One region of the Gordonia sp. LMA167 genome, then DNA from elsewhere that is predicted to be linked to it. Evidence: predicted binding sites of a transcription regulator. Region 1 holds the regulator's gene; the other holds the start of a gene.
The links. The regulator LexA, encoded in region 1, represses DNA repair genes until DNA is damaged. The targets are predictions, from matches to a motif close to CGAACANNTGTTCG.
Positions count from the first base shown of each region.

Region 1 (7,656 bases):
CGCGGAAGGGGTCGGTCGCCGCGAACGGGATCGCACCCTCGGAGATGAACGACGCACCCAGCAGCCAGGCCGCCTTGCCGTTCTCGCGCTCCGGCTCGGTGAAGAGCTTCGGACGCAGCACGGTGGCCAGTGCCATCGCCAGGGGTGGGACCATGCCGGCGCACATGACCGCGGCCATGATCTGGAGCTGTGCGGCACCGCCGATCGCCAGTCCGGTGGTGGCGAACAGGTAGGCCGCCTTGTTGACCGGGCCACCGAGGTCGAAGCACATCATCAGCCCGAGGACGATGCCGAGGATGATGGCCGATCCACCGGACATGCTGTTGAGTCCGTCGGTCATCTTCTCGGTCACCCACGCCAGCGGTTTGCCGAGCAACATGAACATCAGCGCGCCGATGGCCAGGCTGCCCACGAGTGGGATGATCACCACCGGTTGCAGGCCACGCGCCCAGGTCGGCAGTGGGACTCGAGAGATCCACAAGCAGACCACACCGGCGATCAGACCGCCGACCAGGCCGCCGATGAAGCTGGCGCCGACGGCCACCGAGACCAGACCGGCCACGAAACCCGGTGCGATGCCGGGTCGGTCGGCGATGGCGAACGAGATGTAGCCGGCGAGCACCGGCACCAGCATGCCCATGGCCAGTGAGCCGACCGCGAACAGGACCGCGCCGATGTACTGTCCCAGGCCTCCTGCGGGGAGGTCCCAGAGACTGTTGTGCAGGGCGATGAACGCCCCGTCGCTCATCGTTCCCGCCTCGTCGAGTGTCTTGTTGGCGATCTCGTATCCGCCGAGGAAGGGAAGGAAGCCGAGCGCGATCAGCAGGCCGCCGGCGGCGACGAACGGGATCATGTAGCTCACGCCGGTCATCAGTGCCTGGCGGACCTGGCTGCCCAGACCCAGGCCGCCACTCTCGGCGGCCTCCGGGACAGCGTCCCCGGCGCCCGCGGTGACCACGGCTGCCGACGGATTATGTGAGGCCGCAACGGCTTCGGCGATCATCTTGTCGGGTTCGTTGATCGCCCGTTTCACGCCCGACGCGATGACGGGTTTGCCGTGGAAGCGGTCCTTGCCCTTGACACCCACATCGGTGGCGAAGATGACGGCGTCGGCGTCGGCGATCACCTGCGGATCGAACGGTGTGGTGGCGGCCGATCCCTGTGTCTCGACATGGAACTGGACGTCGGCGCGCTCGGCGGCGTACTTGAGGGCGTCGGCTGCCATGTAGGTGTGGGCGATGCCGGTGGGGCACGCGGTGATCGCCACCACCGACGGACGGCGTTCCTCTCCGGCGCCGGCCGACGGTGGCGGCGTCGTGCCCGTCGATGCCGCCGACGCCGCAGCGGATGTGGTCGCAGCGGCCGCCGTAGCTGTTGCTGCAGCGGGTGCTGCCGCGGGTGGATTGATGGCCTCGTCGACCAGTTGGACCACGCGTTGGTCACTCTCGGCCCCACGCAACGACTCGACGAAGTCCGGCCGGACCAACGAACGGGCCAGCGAACTGAGCAGCTTCATGTGTTCGGTCGCCCCGCCCGCGGGGGCGGCGATGAGGAACACGAGGTCGGCGGGGCCATCCGGAGCGCCGAAGTCCACCTTGTTCGAGAGGCGCGCCATAGCCAGGCTCGCCTCGGTGACCGACTCGGCGCGGGCGTGGGGGATGGCGATGCCGCCGGGAAGTCCGGTGGCCGACTTCGCCTCGCGGTCCAGGGCGCCCCGGGTGAGCACGGTGGGATCTGTGGTGCGGCCGGCCGCGGCGAGTTTGTCGGCGAGGTAGCCGATGACAGCGGCCGGGTCGCTGCCCGCGTCGATGTCGAGGCTCACCGTCTGCGGTGTGATTATCTGTTCTGACATGGGATTTCCTTCATTCCATGAATCGTGCAAGTCGGCAGGTGCGGCGGTGGTTCATCGGGTGTGGGCGGCTCCTGTGAGGTCGGTCATCTGCACGTGTGCGAGATCGAGTTGGTCCGGCGACGGAGGCTGAGTCCCGGGGAGCGCCGTTGCCGCAGACCCATAAGCGACCGCGGTGCGCAGGCGGTCCGGTTCGTCGTCTCCGCGGCTCTCGGCGATGAGGTAGCCGGCGAGAGCGGAATCCCCCGCGCCGACGGTGCTGCGGGGCACGATCGGCGGAGGCGTCGCGAACCAGGTGCCGCCGCCGGTCACGAGCAGCGCCCCGGTCGCGCCGAGTGTCGCCAGGATCGCCGCTCCGGTCCGGTCCACGAGGGTCCGTGCCGCCGCGATCAGCGGCGCGTGGTCTCCGCCCCTGGTGGCCGCGGCCAGCTGTGCCGCGTCGGTACCGGTCGCTTCGGCGAGTTCCTCATCGTTGGGTTTGAGCAGATCGACGCGGCCGGTGACGGCCTCGGCCAGCGGTCTACCGGAGGTGTCCACCGCGACCCGGCATCCCTGCGCGCCCAGCGCGTCGATGACGGTTCGGTACCAGTCGTCGGGCAGGCCCGGCGGCAGTGACCCGCACAGCGCGACCCACCGGGCGCCGCGCGCGTTGTCGACCACCAGGTCGGCCAGCGCCCTTGCCTGGTCGTCGTCGAGCGCGAATCCGGGCGCGTTGATCTTGGTTGTGGTGCCGTCGGGATCGGCGACGGTGATGTTGGAGCGGATCTCGCCGTCGATCGGGAGGGTCAGGTGGGGTAGTCCGACGCCGTCCAGAGCGGTGAGAAACGGATCCCCGGTGCGGGCCGGGAGGATGGCTTTGGTGGACACCCCTGCGCAGGCGACCACCCGCGCGACGTTGATCCCCTTGCCGCCCGGCTCGGATCGCACCGCCGTGGCGCGCTGCACCGCGCCACGTTGCAGTGGTGTGGACAGCTCGAGAGTCCGGTCGAGACTGGGATTGGCGGTGAGTGTGAGAATCGTGACCGGGGTCGGATCGGAGGACGTCATGGGGTCCCTTTCGGTCGTGCGAACAGGGGTCATACGACCACCATCTCGATGCCGTGGTCGGCCAGCTCGGCCGAGGTGATCGGGTCTACGCCGGCGTCGGTGACGAGCACATCGACATCGGTCAGGTCGGCGAAGGACGCGAGATCCTCGCGATCGATCTTGGACGAATCAGCCAGCACCACAACGCGGTTGGCCACGCGGACGATGGCTGACTTGATGGCGGCCTCATCGGGGTCGGGGGTGGAGAGCCCGAAACCCGGACTGATCCCGTTGGTGCCGACGAAGGCTGTCGAGATGCGCATCTTCTCCAGGGCGGCCACCGTGTCGGCGCCGACGGTTGCCTGGGTGAGTCCGCGTACCCGCCCGCCGACGACGTGGAGATCGGCGGCTCCTTGCGCGGCGAGTACCCCCGCGATCGGGATGCTGTGCGTGACCAGCGTCAATCGGCGGTCCCGGGGCATCTCGAGTGCCGCCTGGTAGGTGGTGGTACCGGCGTCGAAGAACAGTGAGCCCCCGTCCGGCGGGAGGAACCGCATCGCGGCGCGGCCGATCGCGAACTTCTGTTCGGTGTGGGACATCTGCCGTTCGTCGATGCCCTGTTCTCCGATGACCGGCGTCGAGCCGGGCCGTACCGCGCCACCGTGCACCCGTTGCAGGTGCCCTGCCCGTTCGAGCACGGCGAGGTCCCGCCGCACGGTCTCGCTCGTGACATCGAAGGCCGTGGCGAGTGCGGCCACCGAGGCGCGGCCGTTCAAGCGGACCTGATGGGCGATCGCCTGCTGTCGTTCCTCCGCGTACACGATGTCCTCGTCTGTGGGTTTCGGTGGGTTTGAATGTTGATATACCTTTGTTTACGCTTGTTTGTGTGGTCACGTCAAGTGTTTGTTGTAAGTTTGATCACAGAGAAATGGCCGGGAGCTTGCGAATGCAGCCGGCCTCGGCGTCGAACACAGAGAGGTCTTCGGTGGAGCGCACACAGGTACTGAACGGAACGCCGGTTGTCGGTGGAAAGGCCTACGGCCCGGTGGTCTGGCCCGGGGAACGTCCCGTATTCGACGTCAGCGGCGGGGGTGTGATCGCCGACGAGGAACGCGAGGTCGAGACGAAACGCTTCACCGATGCCGCTGCGGCAGTCGCGGGTCGACTTCGCGAACGGTCGTCACACGCATCCGGCGCTGCCGCCGAGGTGCTGTCGGCGACGGCGGGCCTGGCCGAGGACCGCGGCTGGGTCGGAGCGGCGTCGGCCTTGATCGCCAAGGGCTCGGCCGCTCCGGCGGCCGCGGTTGCGGCGACCGAACAATTTGCCGCCATGTTCACGAAGCTGGGCGGCCTGATGGCCGAACGTGTCACCGATCTCAACGATGTACGCGATCGGGTCGTCGCCGAGCTGCTCGGTGTACCAGAGCCCGGTGTGCCGGAGCCGTCGGTGCCCTCGATTCTGATGGCCGATGATCTCGCGCCCGCCGACACGGCCGGCCTGGACCCGGCCATGATCACCGCGCTGGTCACCCGATTGGGGGGACCGACGAGCCACACGGCGATCATCGCGCGACAGCTGGGAATTCCGTGCGTGGTGGCGGTGTCGGACCTCGCGACGGTCGAGGCGGGCACCATCGTGCTCGTCGACGGAACCGCGGGCACGATCGAGGTCGAACCGGACGCCGCCGACGCCACGGAGCGCGTCGAGGAGAGTCGTCGGGCGGCGGAGCTGGTCGCCGACTGGTCCGGGCCGGGGCAAACCGCCGACGGACGCCGGATCTCGGTGTTGGCCAACGTCGCGGACGGAGCGTCGGCGCGGACCGCCACCGCCTATCCGGTGGAAGGTGTCGGGTTGTTCCGCACCGAACTCGCCTTCCTTGATCGCGCGGACGCGCCGACGGTAGAGGAACAGACAAGCCTCTACCGCGAGGTGCTGGATGCTTTCGACGGACAGAAGGTGGTCATCCGCACGCTCGACGCCGGCTCCGACAAACCGCTCAAGTTCGTCACCCAACTGGACGAGGCCAACCCCGCGCTGGGCGTGCGGGGCAATCGGATTGCCCAGGAACATCCCGAGATCCGCACCGCTCAGCTCGATGCGATCGCCGCTGCGGCGAATGGCCGCGAATCGACCGCCTGGGTGATGGCGCCGATGATCGCGTCGGCGGCCGAGGCCGCGGAGTTCGCCGCCGAGGTGCGTGCGCGCGGACTGATCGCCGGTGTGATGGTGGAGGTGCCCGCGGCCGCGATTCTTGCCGAATCCATACTGGCCGAAGTCGATTTCGTGTCGATCGGGACAAATGACCTCACCCAGTACACGATGGCGGCGGATCGGATGTCGGCCGAACTCGCCGGCCTGACCGACCCCTGGCAGCCTGCGGTGCTGTCGTTGATCGCAACCGTGGCGCGCGCGGGTTCCGAAGTGGGCAAGTCGGTGGGCGTGTGTGGCGAGGCCGCAGCAGACCCGGTGCTGGCGTGCGTGCTGGTCGGGATGGGTGTCACGTCGCTGTCGTCGGCTCCAGCCGCGGCGGCCGCAGTGGGAGCCCGACTCGGAGCGGTCAGCATGGACCAGTGCCAGGTTGCGGCCCAGGCGGCATTACGCACGTCCGACCCGGCCGCTGCGCGTGCGGCGGCGACGGCGGCGTTGGACGCATAGCGTCATCAGGTAGGGCTTCCATGGAGGCCCTACCGGCCGGCTCGTGGCGGCCCGGTACCGGGCCACGGGCCGAGCCCACCGTTCACACCCGGCGCATCACCGTGACGACCTTGCCCAGGATGGCGGCGTTGTCGCCGGGGATCGGTTCGAACATCGCGTTGTGTGGCATCAGCCAGACGTGACCGTCCTTGCGCTTGAACGTCTTGACGGTTGCCTCGCCGTCGATCATCGCCGCGACGATGTCACCGTTCTCGGCCACGTTCTGCTGTCGCACCACGACCCAATCGCCGTCGCAGATCGCTGCATCGATCATCGATTCGCCGACCACGCGCAGCAGGAAGAGCGACCCGTCGCCGACGAGCTCACGGGGGAGCGGGAAGACGTCCTCGACGGCCTCCTCGGCGAGGATCGGTCCGCCCGCGGCGATGCGTCCGAGTACGGGTACGAAGGTGGGAGTCGGCAGTTCTGAGCCACCGGCCGGTGCGGCCGTGCCGCCCGGCGGCGTGTGCTGCTCGCCGTCCTGGATGTTGACGGCGCGAGGCCGATTGTGATCGCGTTTGAGCAGGCCCTTGCGCTCCAAAGTCCGTAGCTGATGTGCGACGGACGAGGTGGAGGTCAGTCCGACCGCCTCGCCGATCTCGCGGATGCTGGGCGGATATCCACGTTCACGCACCGACGTGCGGATGTACTCCAGCACACCCCGCTGGCGGGCGGTGAGGTTCGCCTCGGCGACCTCGGGATCAACCGTCGTCGCGCCCCCGGTCTCGTCGGTCCCACGGGTGGCGTCACGCCGTCCGCCGGCTTTGTCACTCATCGGTGTCCTCCCTCTCGGCGTCCGTCATGTGGGGGCGCCTGCCCGGTTCCTCTCGGAAACCTGCTGGATGTTGCCTTGCTACAGCGCCGACAGTATCCGAACATCCCGACATGTTCAAACATTTGTTCGACGCGTGTCGAGACATTGTCGGTCTCCCGTGATACTAATCGAACATACGTTCCGTCGAACACGTGATCGACAGTCCGGTCGATCGGGAGCCGAGGAGGACACGATGAGCACAGGGACCCTCACGCGCAGCACACGCACCCCGGACGGGGCGGTGTCCAGGTCTGAACGAACGGAGCCCGTGCGCGCCGAGCGTATGCGCATCGAGCGCGAGCGCACCGACTCGGCAAGCACCGCGCCGACGAGAAGCGGGCGCACGCGTACCGGCGAGCAGGATCGGGTCCGTCTCGGCGCGGGCACACGGCCGCGGCGCCAGGCGCATCACGAACCCGTCCGCCCGGCCGACCGACGGCCGGCTCGCCCGGCCGTCGGACAGTTACCTCGGGCTGCGGGGACCCGGTGCGCTGTGTCGACGGCCGAATCACGCCTGCACGCACGCCGGAGGGCCACGGCACTGGCGGTACTCGTGGGCTGTGGGCTCGCGGTTCTGGTGTGGGTGGTCACAATCGTGGGCTCCAACTATGCGGCGTCCGTGCAGCCGTCGCCAGTCGGCACCGAGATCGTCCATGTCCGACAGGGCGACTCGCTGAGCACGATCGCCGATCGGATCGCGCCCGATGTGCCCAGGCAGGCGGTCATCGACCAGATCGTCGAGCGCAACGACCTGTCCGGGTCGGGTCTCCGGGTCGGGCAGGCACTGGTCGCACCCGCATACGGCTGAGCGCAGGCGGTACTCTCATGTCACAGGTTCCAGCCGGAAACCGGCACGGCGTAGCGGGCATCCGGTGCGCCGGAGTGTCCCGAGACGTGCGTGAGGACGACATGCGCTGCCCGTTTTGCAAGAACGAAGACACCAAGGTCATCGACTCGCGTGTCGCCGACGAGGGGCAGGCGATCCGAAGGCGTCGTTCGTGTGCGGAGTGCGGTCGGCGGTTCTCGACGGTGGAGAGCGCCGTGCTGTCGGTGGTGAAACGCAACGGCGTGACCGAGCCGTTCAGTCGCGAGAAGGTGATGCGCGGAGTGCGTCGCGCCTGTCAAGGGCGTGACGTCGCCGAGGATGCCCTGGCTCAGCTCGCACAGCAGGTGGAGGACGCTGTCCGGGCATCCGGCTCGGCCGAGATACCCAGCAATGAGGTGGGCCTGGCCATCCTTCGTCCGCTTCGCGACCTCGACGAGGTCGCCTAC
Region 1 covers NZ_CM176708.1:3,730,766-3,738,421, forward strand. The annotation lists gene ACVT6V_RS17005 (PTS fructose transporter subunit IIABC) at 1-1,852, opposite strand, end outside; gene ACVT6V_RS17010 (1-phosphofructokinase family hexose kinase) at 1,904-2,896, opposite strand; gene ACVT6V_RS17015 (DeoR/GlpR family DNA-binding transcription regulator) at 2,926-3,696, opposite strand; gene ptsP (phosphoenolpyruvate--protein phosphotransferase) at 3,822-5,531, shown strand; gene lexA (transcriptional repressor LexA) at 5,614-6,345, opposite strand; gene ACVT6V_RS17030 (LysM peptidoglycan-binding domain-containing protein) at 6,578-7,192, shown strand; gene nrdR (transcriptional regulator NrdR) at 7,294-7,656, shown strand, end outside.

Region 2 (7,656 bases), 2.3 Mb from region 1:
CGACGACCTACGGCGAACTGAACCAGCTCGCCAATCGTTTCGCCCACGTCCTGGAAGGACTGGGCGTCGGCCGCGGTGACGGCGTCGCGGTGATGGGCCGCAACAGGGTCGAGAACGTGGTCGCCTACTACGGCGCACTGAAGATCGGCGCCTTCTACTCAGGGATCAGCCCGCTGTTCGGCAAACGTGAGATCGCCCAGCAGATCGAGCATCTCGCGCCGTCGGTGCTGGTGGTGGCGGCCGAGAACGCCGCCCTCGCCGCTCCGATCGCCACCCGTGCGGACGCCCGTGTCATCGTGATCGGCGAGTCCCCCGACCCAACGTGGAGTTCCTTCGACACCGTGGTGAGCGAAGCATCGGCCGACGAGCCCGTCGCCGACGTCGACGAGCACGACCTCGCGATGATCGTCTACACCAGCGGCACCGAGTCGGCGCCCAAGGGTGTGGAGATCGCGCACCGCAATTACCTGATCTCCACCGCCCCGGCCTACACGTGGGGGCTGCGATGCCTGCCCGACGATGTGTGGCTCTATGTGATGCCCTTCCACACCATCGCCGGTATCGGGTCGCTCACCTCGCTGACCCTGCTCGGCGCCACGCTGGTACTACCGGCCTCCGTCGATCCGGGTGAATCGCTGCGGGTGATCCGCGACGAGCAGATCTCGGTGCTCGCGCAGACCCCGACGTTCTACATCGCGCTGGCCAATCACCCCGACTTCGGTCCGGAGACAGTCGGTTCCGTGCGTCGCTGCCTCACCTACGGCGGCCAGGTGTCACCGTTCGCAATCGACGCGTGGGCCGACGCGACACCGTCGTCGGTGTGGGGTACCTACTGGGGTCAGTCCGAACTCACCCAGCTCGGCTCGGTCGGCTGGTTCACGCGGCTCGAGGATGTGCCCGACCATGATCCGACCTGGATCGGAAAACCCGTCGGACATCTGGAGATCCGCGTCGTCGACGCCAACGGTGACGATGCCGCCGAGGGCGAACTGCTGTGCCGGACACCGTCGGTGATGCTCGGCTACCACAAGGATCCCGAGCGGACCGCCGCAGTGCTGGCCGACGGCTGGGTCCACACCGGCGACATCGTCCGCATCGACGACGACGGCAATCTGTTCTTCCGGGATCGCCGCAAGGACATGATCAAGACCGGCGGTTACAACGTGTCGTCACAGGAGGTGGAACGCACCCTGCAGAGCCACCCGGATGTGCTGCGAGCGGCCGTCGTGGGTTTGCCCGACGACTACTGGTCGGAGGCGGTGACCGCGTTCGTCGTCCTGCAGGACAATGCGACGGCGACGGCGGATGACCTGCGCGCCTTCTGCCGGGACGACCTGGCCTCCTACAAGATCCCGAAGGCTATCCACCTGGTGACCGAGCTGCCCACCGACCCGCAGGGCAAACTACTCAAGCGGGAGCTCCGGAGACGCTACGGGAAGGGCTGATGGGGATGGACGACGCGGCGCCGGCCGAAACCGATGCGCGTGCCGAGGGGCGTGGGGTCCGGCGCGCGGTGCGCCGCGACGAGATCGTGGCCACCGCCGCAGCGTATTTCGCCGAGCACGGATACAACAACGCCGGGATGCGCGATATCGCCCAGGCCGTCGGGATCAAGGGTGCGAGCCTCTACAACCACTTCCATTCCAAGGAGGAGATCCTCTACGCCATCGCGTTGCAGATGACCAAGGACCCACAGGAACATCTGCTGGTTCTGGATGAGGAGGGCACACCGGCCCAGCGGCTGACCCGACTGGTCGAGATCCATGTCCGGCATCTGGCCCAACACCGGGTGGAGCACCTGGTGTCGTTGCGGGAACTGTCGGCGCTGCTGCCGGAGCATCGGGCGGTGGTGACCGACTACCGCAAGTACTACCAGCGTCGGGTGCGTGACGTGATCGCCGCCGGCGCACGGGCCGGACAGTTCCAGGTGCGCGATGCGGGACAGTCGGCGATTGCGTTGCTGGACTTGATGAACGGGATCAGCTGGTGGTTGCACGACGACCAGGACGTCGATCAGCTGGTTGCGGATTATGTGGATTTCGGGGTGAATGGGGTGCTGCGCTACGCGGGCCACGACGGGTGACCCGCGCAGCGCAACCGCACCTCACGCGACCCAGTTCGCGGAACTGACGGTTGTGGCGGCACTCTTGTCCACAGTGCCGGCGGCATGAGCCAACACGATCACACTCGTGAAGCTGTCGTCGTGGTCGGTACTGGTGAACGAGAATCGTGTGAATGCGCTGGCCACACCATCGCCGCCGCTGATCCCGAAGCCACCGGACTCGAACCCGGCACGTCTGGGTACGCCGAGGAAAAAGGTCTTGATCTCTGTGTTCGGAGGCAGGCCCGCGACCTTCACTGTCATATCCACGCCGGTCTGAGTTCGTACGGGAGTCACCCCGATCGAGGGTGAACTCACCAGTTTGACTGCACGCCAGTGGGTTCCGGTGAACACTCCCCCGGTTTGCGGCGCCAGCCCCACGGTCCCGTCGGCCGTCCGGCCATCGAGAAACACGTTGGGCGACGGAATCGAACCCAGACACTTGAACGCGACGGCGTCACCGCCGACGGATCGCACCTCCCACCGGGTGCCGGTGAACTCTCGATACTGCTGAGGCGCCAGACCCACCGTGCCGGCGGCCGTGACTCCGTCGAGCAACCTCGGACCCGACAGCGCTCCAAGACAAATCAGACGTAGGCCGCCGTCCTGCAGGTCGACTGCGACCCATCGGGCGCCGGTGAACGGGGCTTCGGTGTTCGGCGACAACCCGACAGTCGCATTGGCCGTTCGTCCGTCGAGAAACCGTGATGTCCCGGGGCCTGTGCCCAGGCATTCGAGCGAGAATGCGCTACCAGTTGTGATGGACATTGTTCCAACCTTTCTATCAATCGACAGGGTGGAATCAGTGTCAGCGATGACGCAATCGCGTTCACGCGTAGGGAACTACGCGTGTACTCCTCCAAACAGAGTCGGAAGTGGCCGAGTAGCTGCCCGCGGCACCATTCGCCTCCCGCGGAGTATTCGCCCAAACGAATGACACCACCGCCTCTGACCTGGGCGTACCCTGATCCCAACTTCATGAGCAAGGTAGAGGTGAGCGTCATGGCCGATGAACGCGACCACGATCACGATGACTACTACGGCGAGCTGATTCCGCCCGCCCCGCCGATCCGCCGTTGGGAGGATCCCGGAGACGACGACGAGGTGCTGCGTTATCGATCCCCCGAGACCTTCCTCGACAAGGTGTTCCGAAGAGACCAGTAGTGCCGTCAAAGCCTGTCGCCGCGATCTACACCAAACACGTCAGCGACCTCCTGGCGGGCGAGTACGACCGTCGTAAGGTGCTTGAGTCACGCGGCGATTCGATCATCAAGACGAGCGCCGCACTGATTGCGCTGATCGCCGCCATCACCGTCTATGTTCTCGGCAAGGACTACGTTGTCACGAACCACTGGCAGTCGAAGTGGGTTCTGGTCGCTTCCCTGGCATGCTTCGTCGTCTCGTCCTTCATCGCCATCTTCATCCAGAACTGGTCACTCAAGCTCACAGTCACCGGCGAGAAGACCCTGAACGGGATGACCGAAGACCTCTGGGACCTGGACGAGGAGACGGCCGAGAGGATGGTCCTGCGACGGCTCGTCCTGTCCACGATCAGTCTGCGTCAGGGCAACAAGTCGAAGGCCACAGCCGCGCAATACGCCGTCATCCTGCAAGTGGTCGCCGTCGGATTGTTCGCTACCGCATTCGTGTTCGAGTTGCTGGGGTGAGGAACCCGTGACCCTTCCCGAGATCGACATCGCGCGCATCCGCCGGTGGTGCCGCGACCGGGTGCCCGAGGAGTTCTGGGATCAGGTACGCATCGAATGTGACGTCGCCGAGCGTCACGCGACGATTGTGGAGACGCGCCCTCCGTGGGACGGCTCGGACGCACCCTGGACCCGGGCCCCGATCGCTCGCTTGCACGACACGACGTCGACGGGCCGGTGGACGCTGTACTGGCGTGACCGAAACCTGAAGTTCCACAGGTACACCGACCTGCCGCCCACCGACAATGTGCAAGCCCTCCTCGATCACGTCGCCGACAGCGGAGATCCGATCTTCTTCGGCTGAGCGTTCAGAAATTCTTGCCAGAAGCATCCGCCAAACCTCTTGCGCATCCCTTTCCTGTCCCTTAAACTCGAACGTACGTTCGACCGCGAGCCGATCAGGGGGAGGTGTAGCTCATGGATTCCGACCGACCGACATCCGACGATTCACACTCCGAGGTGGTGGCGCTGTACCGCGAACTGCACGACGTCCTGGATCGGATCGCGCAGGTCGACACCACGCCGGCCTCGGATGTGGAGGTCGTGGAGGTGGCCGACGCGCACGAGCGTGCCGTTCGTCGGATGAGTGGCTTGGGCCATCACCGCTTGATGGATGTCTCCGATCGAGGCGCCTTCACCAAGTTCGGGTATCGAAACCTGACCGATTTCCTCGGCGACCGCCTCAAGATCAGCGAGCCGCGCGTGCGACAGCGACACACCGCTGCCCTGGCGCCGAGATTTTCGATGCAGGGCGAGAAGATGCCTCCCACCTGCCCGAACACCGCCCAGGCGCTGATCGACGGCGCGATCAGTGTTGATCACGTCGACATCATCCTCAAGACGTTGCACCGGATTCCGGCCGCGCTGCCGGTCGCGGTCAGCGCCGCCGCCGAAGCCGAAATGGCCGACATGGCAACCAAATACTCCACCGATGCACTCATCGAGATCGGCAAACGCATCCTCGGCCACGTCGACCCCGACGGCACCCTCACCGACGACCGCGACCGCGCCCGGCAACGTCGACTCGGTGTGGGCAAACAAGACATGCAGGACATGAGCAAACTCGCCGGCCTGCTGGACCCGAAGACCCGAGCCATGCTCGACGTGGTCTTGGCCAGCTGGGCAGCTCCCGGCATGAACAATCCCGCCGACGACACCCCACTGGTCGGCAGCACAGACGACGTCGTCGATGCCGAACAACTGCGCCAAGCCGTCGAACGCGACCACCGCTCCCAGCCGCAACGCAACCACGACGCACTGGCCGCGCTGCTGCGCCACGCCCTTGATGGCGGCATCCTCGGAAACAGCCACCGCGGACTGCCGCCGCACCTGATCATCAAGATCACCGAATCCGAACTACGCGAACGCGCCGGCGTCGCCACCACCACCAGCGGCGCACGCCTGCCGATCAGCACCCTGATCGAACTGGCCGCCCACTCCCAGATGCACCTGGCCGTGTTCGCCGACCACACCGGCGAACCGCTCTACCTCGGCACCGCCAAACGCCTGGCCAACCAAGCCCAACGATTCATGCTCTTCGCCCACGGCGGCGGCTGCTCCTGCCCAGGCTGCACCCGCGCCTTCGACACCGTGGAAATCCATCACGCCGAACGCGACTACGCCGACGGCGGCACCACCGACATCAACACCCTCACCCCCGCGTGCGGACCCCACAACCGCATGGTCGGCACCAAACCCGGCCAATACACCACCGACATCATCAAAGACGGCCCCAACACCGGCCGCGCCCAATGGACACTGAACACCGACGGCACCACACCACCAAACCCACCACGCATCAACGAACTACCCTTCATCGGCGAACTCTTCGAACGACGCCTCCGAGAACACACACCCGACCGAAACCACCCGGGCACCCCACTGCAGACGATCATCGACGAGATCAACCAGACCCGACCCCAGACAGACCAACCTGCACGCACGCCCACTCACCGCACACCCGGGGAGATCATCGCGAACGAACTGCTCCGCCGACTCATCGAACGCGATCGCGGCAACCATGCCGTCGCGAACGGATGGACCATTTGCCAATCCGGGCCCGAGGGTTATGACCTCGCGCGATGAATCGTCGGTTCACATCCGTCGCTCGATCAAGCGCGGGTCACCGACCGCCGTAATCGAATCGCGCCGCATCCAACTGCTTCACCAACGCCGGCTCCAACACCTTTGCCGCGGTCGCGGTCAGATGCGAGTCGTCGCGGTAGAAGAGGATCTTGTTGCGCGCAGGGAGACACAGATTGCCGTCGCACAGCAGGTCGTTGACACCGATCGTGAGGATGTCGCGACTGCGGCCCTGCGCCTGTTGTTCGAGGATCGGCTCGATCCGGGTGAACCCGTCGAGCGGGAAATCGCATTTGTGCCAATTGTCCAACGCCCCCGACATACAGTCGGCCACTTGGAAACCCGGGTACGGGGTGTCGGCGATGTACACGATCTTCGCCTTCGTGGCACGCAGCGTGGTGAGCGTGTCATTCCACGCCGTCTCCGCCTGAGCCTCGTTCGGCACATAGGTCGACAGCGACGACACGAAGATGATCCGCGGCGCCACCGCCGTGATCTGCTGCAACGCATCCGCCCGCCACTGCGCACAATCAGGCTTCGCATACGGGTCGGGCACCCGACCTCGCGGCTTCAGATCCTGCGCCGGACACGCCGCCTTGGTGAACTGATGGATCCGCCAACCATGCGTGGCACCAATGGTGCGGATCGCCTCTGACCACTGATCGGCGTGACTGTCGCCGAACAGCACCACCGGAATCCCGCCCACCGGACCGAACGTGCAGTCCACGTCCGGCGACAGATCACCCACCGGGATCAGACACTCATGCGGCGACGGCCGGTCGTCGTAGGCCTGAAAAGGGTTCGGCACCACGGCACCCGACGGGTCCTTGTTGTCCACTCCGAACACCGACTGATAGGTCAGCGCGGCGTTCGCGACTGTGTCGCGGCTGGCGATCTGCACCACGATCACACCCGTCGCCATCGTCGCGACCAGCCCGACCACCACCCCGGTGACGCCCACCGAGATCGAGGCCGACGCATTTCGTCGGAGCTCACGGTGCGCGATGATCGGCTCCTCGAAGAACATCGTCGACGCGGTGGCGATGCCGAGCGCCACCAGCGAAACAGCGAGAAGCGCGGGCCACGAATGGTTGCCGGTCGCGGTTTCGAACAGCACGATCGCCGGCCAGTGCCAGAGATACCAGGCGTAGGAGACGCGGCCGAGGAACTTCAGCGGTGGGGTGGCGAGGAGGGTGGCGGGGGTGAGGGTTCGGGGTGCGGGGTCTCGATACGCTGCCTCGCCTAGCGGCTCGGCCGCTACTCGACCAGCGGAAGGCAGCTCGGCGGCTACTCGACCAACGGAAGACGCTCGACCAGCGGAAGGCGGCGCGGACGCTCGACCAGCGGAAGACGCTCGACCAGCGGACGGCAGCGTCGCGATCAACTGGCCCGAGGCGATCACCAGCGCTGCGCCCATCGTCGGGAGCAGAGCCGCGGTGCCGGGATAGGGCGTGTGGGCGTTGATCTGAACAGCGGCGACGACGATCGCGGCAAGGCCGAGCCAGCCGATCACGACGGCAACCACCATGGCCAGGCGCGGCGACTTCCAGCGCAGTGCGAACAGCGGCGCCGCGACGGCGATCAGGCCGCCGACGCCGAATTGCCATGCGCGGCTGTAGGTGGCCATGTAGGCGCTGGACGGGTCGGTGGGGGTCAGCCGGATGGCCACCACCAGCGACGCCACCGTGATCGCGCCGATCACCAGGCCGACCAGCATCCGCATCGACAGCGCCTGCCGCAGAGCCGTTTTCGACGCCAACCAGGCCG
Region 2 covers NZ_CM176708.1:6,079,788-6,087,443, forward strand. The annotation lists gene ACVT6V_RS27235 (class I adenylate-forming enzyme family protein) at 1-1,445, shown strand, start outside; gene ACVT6V_RS27240 (TetR/AcrR family transcriptional regulator) at 1,451-2,083, shown strand; gene ACVT6V_RS27245 (hypothetical protein) at 2,105-2,869, opposite strand; gene ACVT6V_RS27250 (hypothetical protein) at 3,104-3,265, shown strand; gene ACVT6V_RS27255 (hypothetical protein) at 3,265-3,768, shown strand; gene ACVT6V_RS27260 (DUF3024 domain-containing protein) at 3,776-4,111, shown strand; gene ACVT6V_RS27265 (HNH endonuclease signature motif containing protein) at 4,225-5,892, shown strand; gene ACVT6V_RS27270 (acyltransferase family protein) at 5,930-7,656, opposite strand, start outside.
Region 2: ACVT6V_RS27265 (HNH endonuclease signature motif containing protein) is a predicted target of LexA. The motif match lies at 4,180-4,193, and genes of this name have one in related genera.